2 regions of the Photobacterium sp. GB-1 genome follow, and region 2 is predicted to be linked to the other one. Evidence: predicted binding sites of a transcription regulator. Region 2 holds the regulator's gene; the other holds the start of a gene.
What was found. The regulator PurR, encoded in region 2, represses purine synthesis genes. The targets are predictions, from matches to a motif close to TNANGNAAACGTTTNCNTNA.
Positions count from the first base shown of each region.

Region 1 (8,421 bases), on a different contig from region 2:
AATACCTATGAGCAAAACCATGAGCACGTATTGTCGGCGTATAAAGACAATGCAGCAGTAATGGAAGGCTCAAAAGTAGGGCGTTTCTTCCCCGATCCAGAATCTCGTCAATATAACTACCACCATGAAGATACTCATATCTTAATGAAGGTAGAAACGCATAACCACCCAACCGCTATTTCCCCATGGCCGGGCGCATCAACAGGTTCGGGCGGTGAAATTCGTGATGAAGGTGCAACGGGTATTGGCGGTAAACCTAAAGCAGGTTTAGTGGGCTTTACTGTCTCTAACCTTAAAGTTCCGGGGTTTGAACAACCTTGGGAAACTGATTTTGGTAAACCAGACCGCATTGTTACAGCGCTTGATATTATGCTTGAAGGCCCACTTGGCGGCGCGGCATTTAATAATGAATTTGGACGTCCAAACCTATTGGGTTACTTCCGTACTTACGAAGAAAAAGTGACGTCGCATGCCGGTGAAGAAGTACGTGGTTACCATAAGCCAATTATGATCGCGGGTGGTATGGGTAATATCCGTGCTGATCACGTACAGAAAAAAGAAATTCCAGTTGGCGCGAAGTTAATTGTTCTTGGCGGCCCTGCAATGAATATCGGTCTTGGCGGTGGTGCTGCTTCATCAATGGCATCAGGTCAATCGGCAGAAGATCTGGATTTTGCTTCTGTACAACGTGAAAACCCAGAAATGGAACGTCGCTGTCAGGAAGTGATTGATCGCTGTTGGCAGCTGGGTGACGCTAACCCAATTGCCTTTATTCACGATGTGGGCGCGGGTGGTATTTCAAACGCTTTACCTGAGTTGGTTGATGATGGCGAGCGTGGTGGTAAATTCCAACTTCGTGATGTTCCTAACGATGAACCAGGTATGAGCCCGCTAGAGATTTGGTGTAACGAATCTCAAGAGCGTTATGTTATGGCCGTTGCACCAGAACATATGGCGGTTTTCGATGCGATTTGTCAGCGTGAACGTGCGCCGTATGCCGTTGTGGGTGAAGCGACAGAAGAGCGTCATTTAACCTTAGAAGATAGCCATTTCGACGATACGCCAATTGATATGCCAATGGATATTCTATTGGGCAAAGCGCCGAAAATGCACCGTGATGTAAAATCACAAAAAGTAGAAGGCCAAGCGATTGACCGCAGTGGTATTGACTTAGTTGAAGCGACGCAGCGTATTCTCCGTCTGCCAGCTGTGGCTGAAAAAACCTTCCTTATTACAATTGGCGATCGCACAGTTACCGGCTTGGTTGCACGCGATCAAATGGTAGGTCCATGGCAAGTACCTGTTGCTAACTGTGCAGTTACTGCTGCTAGTTACGATACCTACCATGGTGAAGCGATGTCTATGGGTGAGCGTACACCTGTTGCATTACTCGATTTTGGCGCATCTGCACGCTTAGCTGTCGGTGAAGCGGTTACTAATATTGCGTGTAGCGATATTGGTGATATGAAGCGTATCAATCTTTCGGCTAACTGGATGTCACCAGCAGGTCACCCTGGCGAAGATGCTGGCTTATATGAAGCCGTGAAAGCGGTCGGTGAGGAGTTATGTCCAGCACTTGGTTTGACGATTCCTGTTGGTAAAGACTCAATGTCAATGAAAACCAAGTGGCAACAAGACGGTGAAGAGAAAGAAGTGACGTCTCCATTGTCGCTGATTATCACTGCATTTGGTCGTGTTGAAGATGTGCGTAAAACCGTGACACCTCAGCTGCGTACAGATAAAGGTGATACAAGCCTATTATTAGTCGATTTAGGTTGTGGTAAAAACCGCCTAGGTGCAACAGCACTGGCGCAGGTTTACAAGCAATTGGGTGATAAGCCTGCTGATGTAGATAGTCCTGAATTACTGAAAGGCTTCTTCTATGCAATGCAATCGTTAGTACGTGATGAAAAACTACTCGCTTACCACGACCGTGGTGATGGTGGTTTATACGTCACGCTAGCTGAAATGGCATTTGCAGGCCACACGGGTATTGAAGTTGATATTAATACTGGCAGTGAAGATGCAGTTGATGATGTATTAGCCTCGCTATTTAACGAAGAGTTAGGTGCCGTTATTCAAGTACGTACTGATGATCTTGATTTTGTTCAGTCGGTACTTGCAGCAAACGGTCTTGAAGCATGCAGCCATATTTTAGGTACTGTGGTTGAAGAAGATGTTGTTCGTATTTGGAATGGCAATGATTTAGTGCTAGAGCAAAACCGTACCGAACTTCGTGCTGTATGGGCTGAAACTACTTACCAAATGCAAGCGATGCGTGATAACCCAGCTGGCGCATTGCAAGAATTTGAAGCCAAGAAAGATACCCAAGATCCTGGTTTAAATGTCAAGCTGACGTTTGATATTAATGATGATGTAGCGGCTCCATTTATTGCCCCTGCGATTAATCTTGGCGCTAAACCGCAAATGGCGATTTTACGTGAGCAAGGGGTTAACTCTCACGTTGAAATGGCGGCAGCCTTTGATCGTGCAGGCTTTGATGCGAAAGATGTTCATATGAGTGACATTTTAGCGGGTAACGTGAAACTTGATGGTTTCAACGGCTTAGTTGCTTGTGGTGGTTTCTCTTACGGTGATGTATTAGGTGCGGGTGAAGGTTGGGCGAAGTCAGTATTGTTTAACAATATTGCGCGTGATCAATTTGAAGCTTTCTTTAACCGTAATGATACGTTGGCATTAGGTGTTTGTAACGGTTGTCAGATGATGTCTAACCTTCGTGACTTAATTCCAGGTGCTGATTTATGGCCGCGTTTTGTACGCAATGAATCTGAGCGTTTTGAAGCTCGTTTTAGCTTGGTTGAAGTACAACAAAGCCCATCATTATTCTTTAACGAAATGGCAGGCTCTCACATGCCAATTGCGGTATCTCATGGTGAAGGTCGTGTTGAAGTGCGTAATGCTGATCATCTTGCTGCATTAGAGCAAACCGATATTGTTGCACTACGATATATTGATAACTACGGTAAGCTAACAGAACAGTACCCTGCGAACCCTAATGGTTCACCAAACGGTATTACCAGTGTGACGACAACAGATGGCCGTGTAACCATCATGATGCCGCACCCTGAGCGTGTGTTTAGAACCGTTGCAAACTCATGGCACCCAGATGACTGGAGTGAAAATAGCCCATGGATGCGTATGTTTAGAAATGCGCGTGTTAATTTAGGTTAATAAAGAACAGCGTTGAAGAATCAAAAAACCGCCAGAAATGGCGGTTTTTTATTCTTCTTGTATAAAAATCACTTTTTCAACCCTTTAATTGATAATAATCACATTAAAAATTGAAAATAGACGGTTATAATTGGGGAATAAGATGTAATGGAATTTTTATTGCGATAAAGGATTATATATGGGAGAAGGTATTCCCAGAGTTTTACGTTTATGTATTGCATCCCAAATACTGGCAGTGCTGGTTGCGCTGAGCATTTTTCGTCAATTCGACCGATTTGACCAATTTTTTACTACCTCTCAAATAGTTATAGTGCCAAATATTATCGTTTTACTGGTCTTATTTTCTGGCGTGTTGGCAATTATTGGTTTACTAAAAGGCCAAAAATGGGGATTTCTTCCTCTGTATTTCTACATACCTGCTGCAACGATGTTTCTTAATATCAGTATTATTCCGATACTCCCCGAACTTGTCCCTAGTATTTATCGCAATCAGGTGATCTTAGGGCTAAATAGTGTAGTTTTAGTGTATTCAGTTTTTTTATTATTGCGTAGGATGGATCGAAACTTACTGCATGAAGTTTAAATAAATTTAAATTTGTCTGTAGGATCTGCGATAATGAGAGCAATTAAATCAATTGCTTGTAAGTAAAAATATTACTTCTGCTCAGTAAAGGATGATGAGAATGAAAAAAATTGAAGCGATAATTAAGCCATTTAAGCTTGATGACGTTCGTGAGGCATTAGCGGAAGTAGGTATTACTGGCATGACTGTGTCTGAAGTGAAAGGGTTTGGACGTCAGAAAGGCCATACCGAATTATACCGTGGCGCAGAATACATGGTCGATTTTTTACCTAAAGTGAAAATTGAAATTGTTGTCACTGATGAAGTAGCAGAGCAATGCATTGATACGATTGTTGAAACGGCACAAACAGGTAAGATTGGTGATGGTAAAATCTTCATGTTTGATATTGAACGTGTAGTGCGTATTCGTACCGGAGAAGAAGACGAAGACGCGATTTAAGTTGTATAAGAATACAAAAAAGGGGCATTACATTGACTGTAATGCTCCTTTTTTATTGCTAATTCACATCAGGGACCACAGGGTTATATCGGCCTGGTTTGTAGTTCATTGCAAGGACAATATTTAGGGTAATTGCACCAAGAATTGAAAGCAATAAAGTGGTTGGGGTAACAAAGAAAAAGGATGCAACCAAGATACAGATATCTATCGACATTTGGATTTTTCCTGCTGAAATACCAAATTTATCTTGAAGGAATAAAACCAGAACATTAAATCCACCAAGACTGGTGTGATGACGGAATAATATCAGCATACCAAGCCCCATCAATAAGCCACCAATCACTGCGCAGTAAATTGGATTAAGCCAACTGATAGCTAATACATGGTGAAGGTTATCCACCATAATAGAGACCAATGCACCAGATAAGACGCTGCTAATAGCAAAAGATTTGCCCATTCTAAACCATGCCATTAAATAAAACGGACAGTTCATTAAAAAATACAGCTTACCAAAAGAGATATCGACAAAATGGGTGAGTAGTAACGCGAGTCCTGTCGTGCCTCCCGTTAATAACTGGCTTTGCTGTAGAAAAAATATGCCCTGAGCAACAATAAATGTCCCCGTTAAAATAGCGATCATATTTTCATGAACAGGATGTTTAATACGACTCAATGGAACAACTCCTTGTAAATAATAAAGCCATAGTAAGAGGGAATAAGAATTTATAAAAGTTTACGTGTGAAAAGCACTTTTTAGCGTTGTAATTTATTTTTTACACTGTTGTAAATAATTTTATTGTTAAAATACTTGCCATCTATATTTGATTTAAAATCGAGCCATGAATCGTATATCAAGATGAAAATTATTCATGCTCTATTGAAAATAAACCGAGTTAATCATTAAGAAAAAGAACAATTAGGACTACCTGATTTAGATCAATTTATGTAAGATAGACGATAATTAACAAGCAAGACGAAAACGTTTGCGTCCACGTGGCGCCTAGCATTGCGATTTTTCAGTTTTTGCTCAAAATGGTATTTAACTTAGCTGAGTTAGGAGATACAGATGCTAAAGCGCGATATGAATATTGCTGATTATGATGCGGAACTATTTGCAGCCATTCAGGAAGAAACAGCTCGTCAGGAAGAACACATCGAGTTGATTGCTTCTGAAAACTACACAAGCCCACGTGTAATGGAAGCGCAAGGCTCTCAGCTAACAAACAAATATGCTGAAGGTTACCCAGGCAAGCGCTATTACGGTGGTTGTGAGTTTGTTGATAAAGCCGAGCAACTGGCTATCGACCGTGCTTGTCAGCTATTTGGTGCAGAATACGCGAACGTTCAGCCTCACTCAGGCTCACAAGCGAACAATGCTGTTTACATGGCACTTCTGAATGCTGGCGATACCGTACTAGGTATGAGTCTTGCTCACGGCGGTCACTTAACTCACGGTTCACCAGTAAACTTCTCTGGTAAGCTTTACAACGTGATCCCATACGGTATCGATGAAAGCGGTCAAATTGATTACGCTGAAGTTGAAGCGTTAGCGCTTGAGCATAAACCAAAGATGATCATCGGTGGTTTTTCAGCTTACTCTCAAATTGTTGATTGGAAACGCATGCGTGAAATCGCAGACAAAGTTGGCGCGTACTTCTTTGTGGATATGGCGCACGTAGCGGGTCTGATTGCAGCGGGTGTTTATCCTAACCCAGTTCCACATGCACATGTTGTTACAACAACAACGCACAAAACACTAGCAGGTCCTCGTGGTGGTCTTATCCTATCTAATGAAGGTGAAGATCTTTATAAGAAGCTGAACTCTGCAGTATTCCCTGGTGGTCAAGGTGGCCCTCTAATGCATGTTATTGCGGCAAAAGCAGTCGCATTTAAAGAAGCAATGGAGCCAGAATTTAAAGACTACCAAGCACGTGTTGTTGAAAACGCAAAAGTAATGGTAGGTGAATTCCTAGAGCGCGGTTACAAGATTGTTTCTGGTAGCACTGAAAACCACTTATTCCTTGTTGATTTGATCGATAAAGGTATCACTGGTAAAGAAGCCGATGCAGCACTAGGTGCCGCTAACATCACAGTTAACAAAAACAGTGTACCAAATGACCCACGTAGCCCATTTGTAACATCAGGGATCCGTGTTGGCACACCGTCTATTACTCGTCGTGGCTTTACTGCTGATGATGCGCGTCAACTTGCAGGTTGGATGTGTGATGTTTTAGATAATGTTGATAACGAAGAAGTTATTGCAGAAACAAAAGCAAAAGTTTTAGATATTTGTAAGCGTCTACCTGTTTACGCTTAATCTACTTAGATGCATTAAGTAACATAACTGTCGAGTTATGATGATAAAGGCTTACCACTAGGTAAGCCTTTTTTATATTTTGCGCTTTTTCGGAGTGAACAATAAACCGACTATTCGTGGCTTTTTAATCAAAATGAGTAGAAAAACAGGGTGAATATTCTCATTAACGGTTTTAAATGAGTTACACTGAAGCGATTAAATGTAGGAGGCTAAATGCATTGTCCTTTTTGCGGTGCGAATGACACCAAAGTAATCGATTCACGATTGGTTGCGGATGGCCACCAAGTGCGCCGACGCCGCCAATGTTTAGCTTGTAATGAACGTTATACGACCTTTGAAACGGCCGAATTGGTAATGCCTCGTGTGGTGAAAACCAATGGCAATCGTGATCCGTTTAATGAAGAAAAACTTCGAGGTGGTATTCAACGCGCATTAGAAAAACGTCCTGTGAGTACGGATGACATCGAGCGTGCGATTAATAATATAAAAACTCGTTTACGCGCAACTGGAGAGCGAGAAGTGCCTTCAGAGATGATCGGCAACTTAGTGATGGAAGCATTAAAAGAGCTCGATAAAGTCGCCTATATTCGCTTTGCATCGGTTTACCGTAGTTTTGAAGATATTCGTGAGTTTGGTGAAGAAATAGCCAAACTAGAACGTTAAGCTGAGTGTAATGTTTACTAACCTTGATACACGATTAATGCTACGCGCTATTCAGTTAGCTAAACGTGGTTGTTTTACAACAGCGCCAAACCCGAAGGTGGGTTGTGTTATTGCTAATGGCGATGAAATCCTTGGTGAAGGTTTTCATTTTCGCGCGGGAGAATCCCATGCGGAGGTGTTTGCATTAAAACAAGCAGGTGCGCGCGCGAAAGGTGCAACAGCCTATGTCACTTTAGAGCCCTGCTCTCATTACGGACGCACACCACCTTGCGCTGAAGCATTAATTAAATCAGGCGTAAGTAGAGTTATTTGTGCCATGGTTGATCCTAACCCGTTAGTGGCTGGACGTGGCGTTGAAATGTTGCAAAAAGCGGGGGTAGATGTGCAAGTAGGGCTTCTTAAAGAAGAGGCTCAAGCCATTAATAAAGCGTTCATTAAACAAATGACAACCAAGATGCCGTATGTTGAATTAAAACTGGCATCAAGTCTTGACGGTAAAACAGCGTTAGCGAACGGTGAAAGTAAATGGATCACTGGGCCTTATGCTCGTGCTGATGTTCAACGTCATCGTGCGCAAGCTGGTGCAATATTATCAACCAGTGCCACTGTTATCGCTGATGATCCATCACTGAATGTGCGTTGGAGTGAGTTGGGTACACAGATTCAAGATGAATATCCACAAGCAGATGTTCGTCAACCTATTCGCGTTATTATTGACAGCCAAAACCGATTAACCCCGGCATATCAGTTATTTCACCTTCCGGGAGAAACGATTTTGGCACGCGCAGAAATAGGTAATGAAGATTGGCCTGACTCCGTGTCTCAGTGGATAATTCCTACCCGAGAAAATAGCCAACAACTCGATCTCACATTACTCATGCGCAAGTTAGCAGAAAATGGCATAAACCATATTTGGGTTGAAGCTGGCGCTGGGCTTGCGGGTGGATTACTTGAAGCACAATTAGTTGATTGTTTGATTTTATATCAGGCCCCAAAATTAATGGGGGCTGATAGTCGTAGTTTAATGAATTTATCGCCATTAACCGCGATGGATCAAGTTATCGATCTGAATATTACAGATCTACGTATGGTTGATTGTGATGTAAAAATTACAGCCACCGTTAAACGCTGTTAATCAATAGAATAAAGAAGCAAGGACTCTCCATGTTCACCGGTATCATTGAAGCAATTGGAACCATTACCGCTTTAACACCTAAAGGCGCTGAT
Region 1 covers NZ_PYOB01000001.1:571,312-579,732, reverse strand. Annotated here, with positions in the region: gene purL (phosphoribosylformylglycinamidine synthase) at 1-3,192, shown strand, start outside; gene C9J45_RS02560 (hypothetical protein) at 3,371-3,775, shown strand; gene glnB (nitrogen regulatory protein P-II) at 3,876-4,214, shown strand; gene C9J45_RS02550 (YitT family protein) at 4,273-4,887, opposite strand; gene glyA (serine hydroxymethyltransferase) at 5,281-6,531, shown strand; gene nrdR (transcriptional regulator NrdR) at 6,745-7,194, shown strand; gene ribD (bifunctional diaminohydroxyphosphoribosylaminopyrimidine deaminase/5-amino-6-(5-phosphoribosylamino)uracil reductase RibD) at 7,205-8,329, shown strand; gene C9J45_RS02530 (riboflavin synthase) at 8,359-8,421, shown strand, end outside.
Region 1: the regulator PurR is predicted to act here: its motif matches at 5,186-5,205, upstream of glyA (serine hydroxymethyltransferase).

Region 2 (8,421 bases):
ATTATTACATGTGCTGCGGGAGTGGGTATGACTGTTGCCGTTTGTGGCCCGATTGGCTTTATTGGCTTGGTTATTCCTCATGTGGGGAGAATGCTAACTGGTCCAAATCATAGAACCTTATTGCCAATTTCGGCTTTACTTGGCGGATTAATCCTCTTGGTTGCCGATATGATTGCTCGAAGCGCATTCTCGCCTCAAGAACTGCCGGTTGGGATCATCACCGCCATGTTAGGCGCGCCTTTCTTTATCTATTTATTAGTTAATCAAAAGAGTCAGATGTCATGACGTTAAATCATTCAGAAAAGGTCGATTTTACAGCAAGTAGCGACAAAGTCTGTGTTATTCAGGCTCGCGACTTATCATTACAATTCGGTGATAAAGTCCTGCTAAATCATCTTGATATTGATATTCACGCAGGAGAAGTCACCGCATTACTTGGGCCAAACGGTGCAGGTAAAAGTACCCTGTTAAAAGTATTATGTGGTGAGATTACGCCAAAATCAGGCACGGTTTCTTTCTTTGATCAACCGCTTAATAATTGGGCTCGGGAAGAATTGGCATGTCACTTAGGTGTTCTTCCACAACATAGCGCATTATCGTTTGCCTTTACCGCGAAAGAAGTTGTCGAGCTAGGCGCAATTCCATTGCAGCTCACTTCGCCTGAACTGAAAGATGCAACAGCATCAAGCATGCAATACGTTGATATTAACAATTTAGCTAAACGTCTCTACCCCACCTTATCGGGGGGTGAAAAACAGCGTGTACACCTTGCCCGGGTTTTAACACAACTCAGTAAAGCCGGTGATAAATGTATCTTGATGTTAGATGAACCCACCTCAGCACTCGATCTCGCCCACCAGCACCACACCTTACAAATTGCCCAAAATATGGCTATACAAGGCGCCGCTGTAATTGTGGTATTGCACGATTTAAACCTTGCAGCCCAATACACTGATCGGATGATTTTCCTTAACGAAGGAGAAATAAAAGCCGACGGAACGCCAACACAAGTTCTTACTCCTGAAGTAATAGATACCTTATATGGTTGGCCTGTCAGTGTTCATACTCATCCAAGTGGTGATTTTCCTTATCTTTTATCAGCCAATCATTCTGTTTTTTAACGTTTTATCTATTAATGACTAGATATACACAATAAATTGAAGCTATTAGCATGACAAACATCGAGTTTTTACGGTTAATGATCAATTAATTCAATCAAGTTGAATAGAAAGATTGCACAACGCAAAACACACAGTAAAATGTGATCGCAAGCGATTACATGTGTAATTAGTGTAAAAATAGTTTCTATCTTCTAATGCCGCATTTTACTGCGGCTTTAGTTGTTTATGATCCATGATAATTGCAACACCCTATAATTCGGTATCAAATTGAATAATTAAGTAGCTAATAACTAAAGGATCTTCATCTCTGCGAGTGAACTCGTAAGCCATAGACTACGTAATTAATCAATTTGGTATCAAAAACCTTTGTCAGATCCTAATCTGACCATGATAAGAAGAATAAATATGGCAACCATTAAAGACGTTGCACGTATGGCAGGTGTATCAACTACTACAGTGTCGCACGTGATTAATAAAACACGCTTTGTTGCAGAAGCAACGCAACAAAAAGTTTTGGCTGCAGTAGATGAACTTAACTACGCCCCAAGTGCAGTAGCGCGAAGCTTAAAATGTAATACAACACGTACTATCGGCATGTTAGTCACTAAATCGACTAACCCATTTTTTGCCGAAGTTGTGCATGGTGTTGAAGAATATTGTTATGGTGCAGGCTACACGCTGATCTTATGTAACACCGAAGGTAACTTAGAAAAACAACGTGATTACTTACGTATGCTTTCTGAAAAGCGTGTTGATGGCCTATTGGTTATGTGCAGCGATCTGGATCAAATGTTGCTCGATTTACTTGAGCGTAAAAATGATCTTCCTATGGTTATCATGGACTGGGGCCCAGAAAGCCCACATACTGATAATATTCTAGATAACGCTGAAAACGGCGGTTATATTGCGACTAAGCACCTTATTGAAAATGGCCATAAGAAAATTGGCTGTTTATCTGGACAAGTTGATAAGTCTACTTGTCAAGAGCGCCTAAAGGGCTTCCGTAAAGCGATGAAAGAAGCAGATCTCACTGTTAATGCTAATTGGCTACTTGACGGTGACTTTGAGTGTGAGTCAGCCGTTGAAGCTGCTCATAAGTTTATCGCAATGGAAGATCGCCCTACTGCTATCTTCTGCTTTAACGACATTATGGCCATGGCTCTGATCAGTACCTTTGAACAGGCAGGTCTGCGTGTTCCTGATGATATCTCAATCATTGGCTACGATAACATTGACCTTGCGCCCTACTTTGCGCCACCGCTAACAACTATCCACCAGCCTAAACGTCGTTTAGGTAAAAAGGCCATCGAAATCTTGCTAGAGCGTGTGAAAGACAAGAATCATGAGCGTCAAACCTTTGAAATGACGCCTAAACTTGTTGAGAGAAAATCGGTTAAAGATCTCAACTAATAAAATTTATCTTTCTATGTTAAGGAAAAGCCGATAAGTTAACCTTGTTGGCTTTTTTTTTACTTATAAAAAACAATCATGAGTATTTATAATTATAAAGCTTATTAAAATAAGCTAAGAACAAATACCTGAACCAATATCACATTTTTGAGAGCTTAGATTTAATATTAAAAGTATTATTTAATATAACTTTATATAGTCACGAACTGGCAAATTAATTGAAAGATTAAGACGCAAAACCACCGGCCTAAAAATTATGTTAATAATTCAAGGTAGCGGGGTTACCGAAGGATTATTATTGAACCGACAATATTATGACACAAACTTAACAATATATTGACAGTATCAATGTGTAGATTAATTAATCTATTTCCTCGCTCTTAATGTTTAGGTGACACTCATATTTTTTCACCGAGTAGAAGCATGGATAAACCAATATTAAAAGATTCATTAAAATTATTTGACCATTTTGGTTCAATAAAATCACGGTCGATGTTTGGCGGTTTTGGCATTTTTTCTGGTGATACAATGTTTGCATTAGTTGTGAACGATAAACTTCACTTACGTGCAAATGCTGAAACTGAAAAGGAATTCAAACAAGCTGGCTTGGAACCCTATGTTTATAAAAAACGTGGCTTCCCTGTTGTAACCAAGCACTATGCAATACCCGATCAATGGTGGGATGAACCCACAAAGATTGTAGCTCAAGGTAGGTATTCACTGGATGCAGCAGAAAAAGACAAGCAAGAAAAGGAGAGTTGCGTACCTGACCGAATTAAAGATTTACCTAATCTACGATTATCAAATGAAAGAATGCTGAAAAAAGCAGGCATAAACACTATTGAACAACTTCTAGCAGTGGGCTCTCTTGGCGCATATAAAGCACTTCAAGAATCACAAACAAGTCCATTGAGTATTGAATTGCTTTGGGCATTGGAAGGCGCAATTAGCGGTCAACATTGGTCAGTTATTCCTGAGCAACGTCGAAATGAACTATTATCTGCCTTATCTTAAAAATATAAGTTGTCTTAAATATAAAATACTTAGGAATAAAAGAGCCCCATTCTTTTATTTCTAAGTATACCTTTCAAAAATAATTTCCGTATTATCCTTATCTTCCTTTATAAAATTCAATATTTATTTGGTTTAATTGCATAATAACAAACTTTTGCCATTAAATTAATTCCCTCCGTTTTGCACTCCTTGATTTATATAAATGATAATTATCTTTATTTATATTCCATGCCTAATTATTTGCTAATACGACCAATAACCCATCTTCTCACTAATAAATAACGTGGCGCTTTAAACTGTCTTATCTCCTGCTGATTTTTTCACCAACCAATTGAAGAAAAAGAAATATTTATCATTAAATGAAATACAATGTCTGTTGTTAAGGTCTACATGTTTACTACTGCTACTGACTAAGATCGTATAAGCCCTATGTTTAGGGTGTTTTTTAAGGAATAACATGCGCATTTCGATCAAAAAAATTGACTCTTTATGGGTAAAGCCTTTGCTATGGCTTCAAGCTCACCACTATGGTCAAGTATTAAACCCTGCAAAGCTATGGGGACGTAAACCAGTCTTATTTTGGTTAGTCGCAGGTTTTTTTGGTTTTCTCGACCGTAAGAAGTCACCGATTCAAGATGTCATGCGATCTTTGGTCTGTGTGCGTGTTTCACAATTAAACGATTGTGCCTTTTGTGTTGATGCCAATGGTATGAAGCTCGCCGAACGTTGTGATTCAGAAGATAAAATTAAAGCACTCGCCAACTGGCAACACTCTACGCTGTTTACAGTTCAAGAACGCGCTGTGTTGGCCTACACTGAAGCGATGACAATAACAGGCAAACGAGTGACAGATGAAATGCTTGTCGCGCTACAAGAATGGTATAGCAGTGATGATATTATTGAACTCACTGCTTTAGTTAGCTTTCAGAACTTGTCGGCGAAATTTAACACTGCGCTCGATGTGCCAGCACAAGGCTTTTGTTCTCTTCCTATTACGCCTAACGATATTGCTCAAGATAACGTGCAAGCATCAGATAAAAACATAACGAAAAAGGATCAGGCAAATGAATAAGAAAAAAACGCTATTGCTGCTGGTCATTGTCAGCCTTATTGCGTTATGGCTACATTTTGATCTAGGCCAATACCTTACCCTTGAGTTCATCAAGCAAGAGCAATTAGCCCTACAAGCAAAGATTGAAAGTCAACTTTTCACTGCTTACTTGTTTTTCTTTGTACTCTATATTGCCGTGACAGCCCTTTCCTTACCCGGCGCTGCCATTTTAACGTTGCTTGGAGCGGCATTATTTGGTTTTTGGCCTAGCCTTATTATTATTTCTTTTGCCAGCACAATAGGTGCAACATTGGCTTTTCTATCAAGCCGCTATATTTTGCAAGACTGGGTACAACAGCGGTTTGGACAACGCCTCGCGACCATTAATCAAGGGATTGAAAACGAAGGCGCATTTTATCTATTAACGCTGCGTTTAATCCCTGTAGTGCCGTTTTTTCTGATCAACTTACTAATGGGTTTAACCCCGATTAAAACTCGTACCTTCTTCTTTGTCAGTCAGCTTGGGATGCTGGCTGGAACTGCTATTTATGTGAATGCCGGTACCCAACTGAGTAACGTTAATAGTTTGAGCGAAATCATCTCATTTCCTGTATTGATATCTCTTGTATTACTCGGGATCTTCCCACTGCTCGCAAAAACAATTATTAGTTACATCAAAAGCCAAAAGGTTTATAGCGGTTGGAAAAAACCTACAGCATTTGATCAAAACCTAGTGGTGATTGGTGCGGGTGCAGGCGGTTTAGTCAGTTCCTATATCGCGGCAGCCGTAAAAGCAGAAGTCACATTAATTGAACGTCATAAAATGGGTGGCGATTGCTTAAACACAGGTTGTGTGCCATCTAAAGCCTTAATCCGTGTCGCTCATAGCGCTTATGAGCTGCAACAAGCAAAACAATTTGGTATTGAAGCTAAAATTGAAAAAATCGACTTTAAAGCCGTTATGACTCGTGTTCACAACGTTATCAAAGATATCGAACCGCATGATTCTATTGAACGTTACAGCAAGCTTGGTGTGAATTGTGTCCAAGGTGACGCGACGATTTTGTCGCCTTGGGAAGTAGAAGTTAACGGCAAAGTGATCACCACACGTAATATCATTATCGCAACAGGGGCTTCCCCATTGTTGCCCAATATTTCAGGCTTAAACACAGTCAATCCATTAACGTCCGATAACCTATGGCAACTAGATACTTTACCTAAAAAGTTATTGATTTTGGGTGGTGGTCCTATTGGTTGTGAATTAGCTCAAGCGTTTAATCGTCTTGGCGCATCTGTCATCTTAGTTGAAATGGCAGATCAGCTACTTAATCGTGAAGATAAAGATGCAGCCGATTTAATCTATCAAAAGCTAACTCATGAAGGTGTTAGAGTACTTCTTAAACACAAAGCCGTTAGTTTTGTAGAGAAAGGATCTGCGCAATATCACCACGTTAAGCTTGATGATCTTACGACAGAGCAAACGGTCGACGTTGAATTTGATCAGGTTATTGTGGCGCTAGGTCGTGTTGCTAATACCAAAGGTTTTGGTTTAGAGCGCCTAAAATTAGCAACAAATCCACAAGGGACTATCAAAGTTAACCACTACCTACAAACACAATATCCTAATATATACGCTGTGGGTGATGTGGCAGGCCCTTTCCAATTAACTCATGCAGCCGCGCATCAAGCATGGTATGCCTCAGTAAATAGTTTGTTTGGTACATTCAAAAAGTTTAAAGCTGATTACTCGGTATTGCCTGCCGTTACCTATACTGCGCCAGAGTTAGCTCGAGTTGGTCTCAATGAAAAAGAAGCTATTTCACAAAATATCAATTATCGAACATATACTTACCCTATATCCGATTTAGATCGTGCGATTGCCGACAATGCTGCCGAAGGTTTCGTTAAAGTCCTAACCCCACCCAATAGCGATAAGATTTTAGGGATCACAATTGTCGGCCATCATGGCGGTGAACTACTGGCAGAATTTACCTTAGCAATGCGCTACAAACTGGGACTGAATAAGATTTTATCGACGATTCACCCTTACCCCACCATGAGTGAAGCCACTAAATATACGGCTGGTGTATGGAAACAGGCCAATGCCCCACAAAAGTTATTGGCAATGGTTAAACGTTATCATCAATGGATGCGTAAATAGGTCATTCGATACAAGGAATTAAAAAGGACGAAACTCTGATGATGAAAAAAAATGTACTAAAAGCCTTGTCGAAAGGCATCGCGTTATCGTTAACAATTTCTAGCTTCGCTTACGCTGAAGAAACGAAAGCACCTGCAAATGAAAGTCAAAGCTGGCAACAAATTGAACAAAAAGCCAAAGGTCAAACGGTCTACTTCAATGCGTGGGGTGGCAGTCAAGAAATCAACGACTATTTAAAATGGGCCGATAAACAATTACAAAAAAGTTACGGTGTAACTCTGAAGCAAGTCAAAGTCACCGATATCGCTGAAACGACCCAGCGCCTACTGGCAGAAAAAACAGCGGGGAAAAACACCAACGGTGGGGTTGATTTAGTTTGGATTAATGGCGAAAACTTCCGTTCAATGAAGCAACATCACCTTTTGTATGGTCCTTTTACTCAACAGCTGCCCAATTGGAAATATGTTGATACTAAGCTACCGATTGATCAAGATTTCAGCGAGCCAACAGAAGGCTATGAAGCGCCTTGGGGCGTCGGTCAACTCGTCTTTATTTACGATACCAGTGTGCTTAAACAACCACCTCAAAGCTTTAAAGAGCTATTAGCATTAGCGCAAAAGAATCCTGGTAAGATCAGCTACCCTCGCCCACCAGAGTTTCATGGTAGCAGCTTTTTAAAAGCAGCATTGCTAGAGCTCACTGACGATAAAAAAGCACTCTATCAGCCGTTATCATTACCCGCAGAAAAAACGCTATTTGATAACGTGACAGCACCGCTTTGGCATTATTTAGATCAGCTTCATAAAGTGGCATGGCGTGGTGGTAAACAGTTCCCAGCGGGCACTGCAGAAACCGTACAACTGCTTGACGATCAGCAATTATTATTAGCTATCACTTTTAATCCTAACGCTGCCTCAGCTGCAATTGAGAACGGTAATTTAACTGAAAATGCGAAAACCTATGCCTTTAAGCAAGGGGCATTAACCAATATTCACTTTTTAGCGATACCATGGAATGCATCAGCAAAAGAAGGGGCACTGGTTGCGATAAACTTTTTAATGAGCCCAGAAGCACAAGCGCGTAAATCAGACACCAAGATTTGGGGCGATCCAACAGTGCTAAAAGCCCAAGCCTTTAGCCAATTAGCTGAACCTTATAAGAGCCAGTCTTTTGAGCTTTATCCATCTATTGCCGAACCCAACCCTACATGGCTAATGGCTATTGAGCATGAATGGCAAAAGCGTTACGGACACTAAACTTTGTTATGTTGCTCTAACTGTTATTAAAACAGCCAGCCCATCACTGTGCTCTGCTCTTTCATCAGCAAGTTCAATGGCACGCTGGCTGTTTTTATTAAGCTTCTTCTAATTCGATTTGCACGTTAGGCTCAAACTCTTTACTGATCATCCAACATGCTATCCATGCCGTAATAGGTGCAACAATAATCAACGATAAACTACCAATTAATGTTCGTGCAATTTCGGCTGCCACGACTTTCATGTTGATAATTTGCATCACATCGTTACCACGACTCGCAAACAACATAATCATTGTTAAAAAACTGCCTGAATAGGCTAACAATAAAGTGGTTGTCATCGTCCCGATCACCGCATTGCCAACTCGAAAACCTGATCTCAACAAATCCATTTGATTCATGTCTGGCG
Region 2 covers NZ_PYOB01000014.1:40,157-48,577, forward strand. Annotated here, with positions in the region: gene C9J45_RS13900 (iron ABC transporter permease) at 1-285, shown strand, start outside; gene C9J45_RS13905 (heme ABC transporter ATP-binding protein) at 282-1,121, shown strand; gene purR (HTH-type transcriptional repressor PurR) at 1,527-2,531, shown strand; cyclic di-GMP riboswitch class I at 2,730-2,820, shown strand; gene C9J45_RS13915 (TfoX/Sxy family DNA transformation protein) at 2,955-3,545, shown strand; gene C9J45_RS13920 (carboxymuconolactone decarboxylase family protein) at 4,003-4,617, shown strand; gene C9J45_RS13925 (FAD-dependent oxidoreductase) at 4,610-6,757, shown strand; gene C9J45_RS13930 (ABC transporter substrate-binding protein) at 6,796-8,013, shown strand; gene C9J45_RS13935 (YibE/F family protein) at 8,111-8,421, opposite strand, start outside.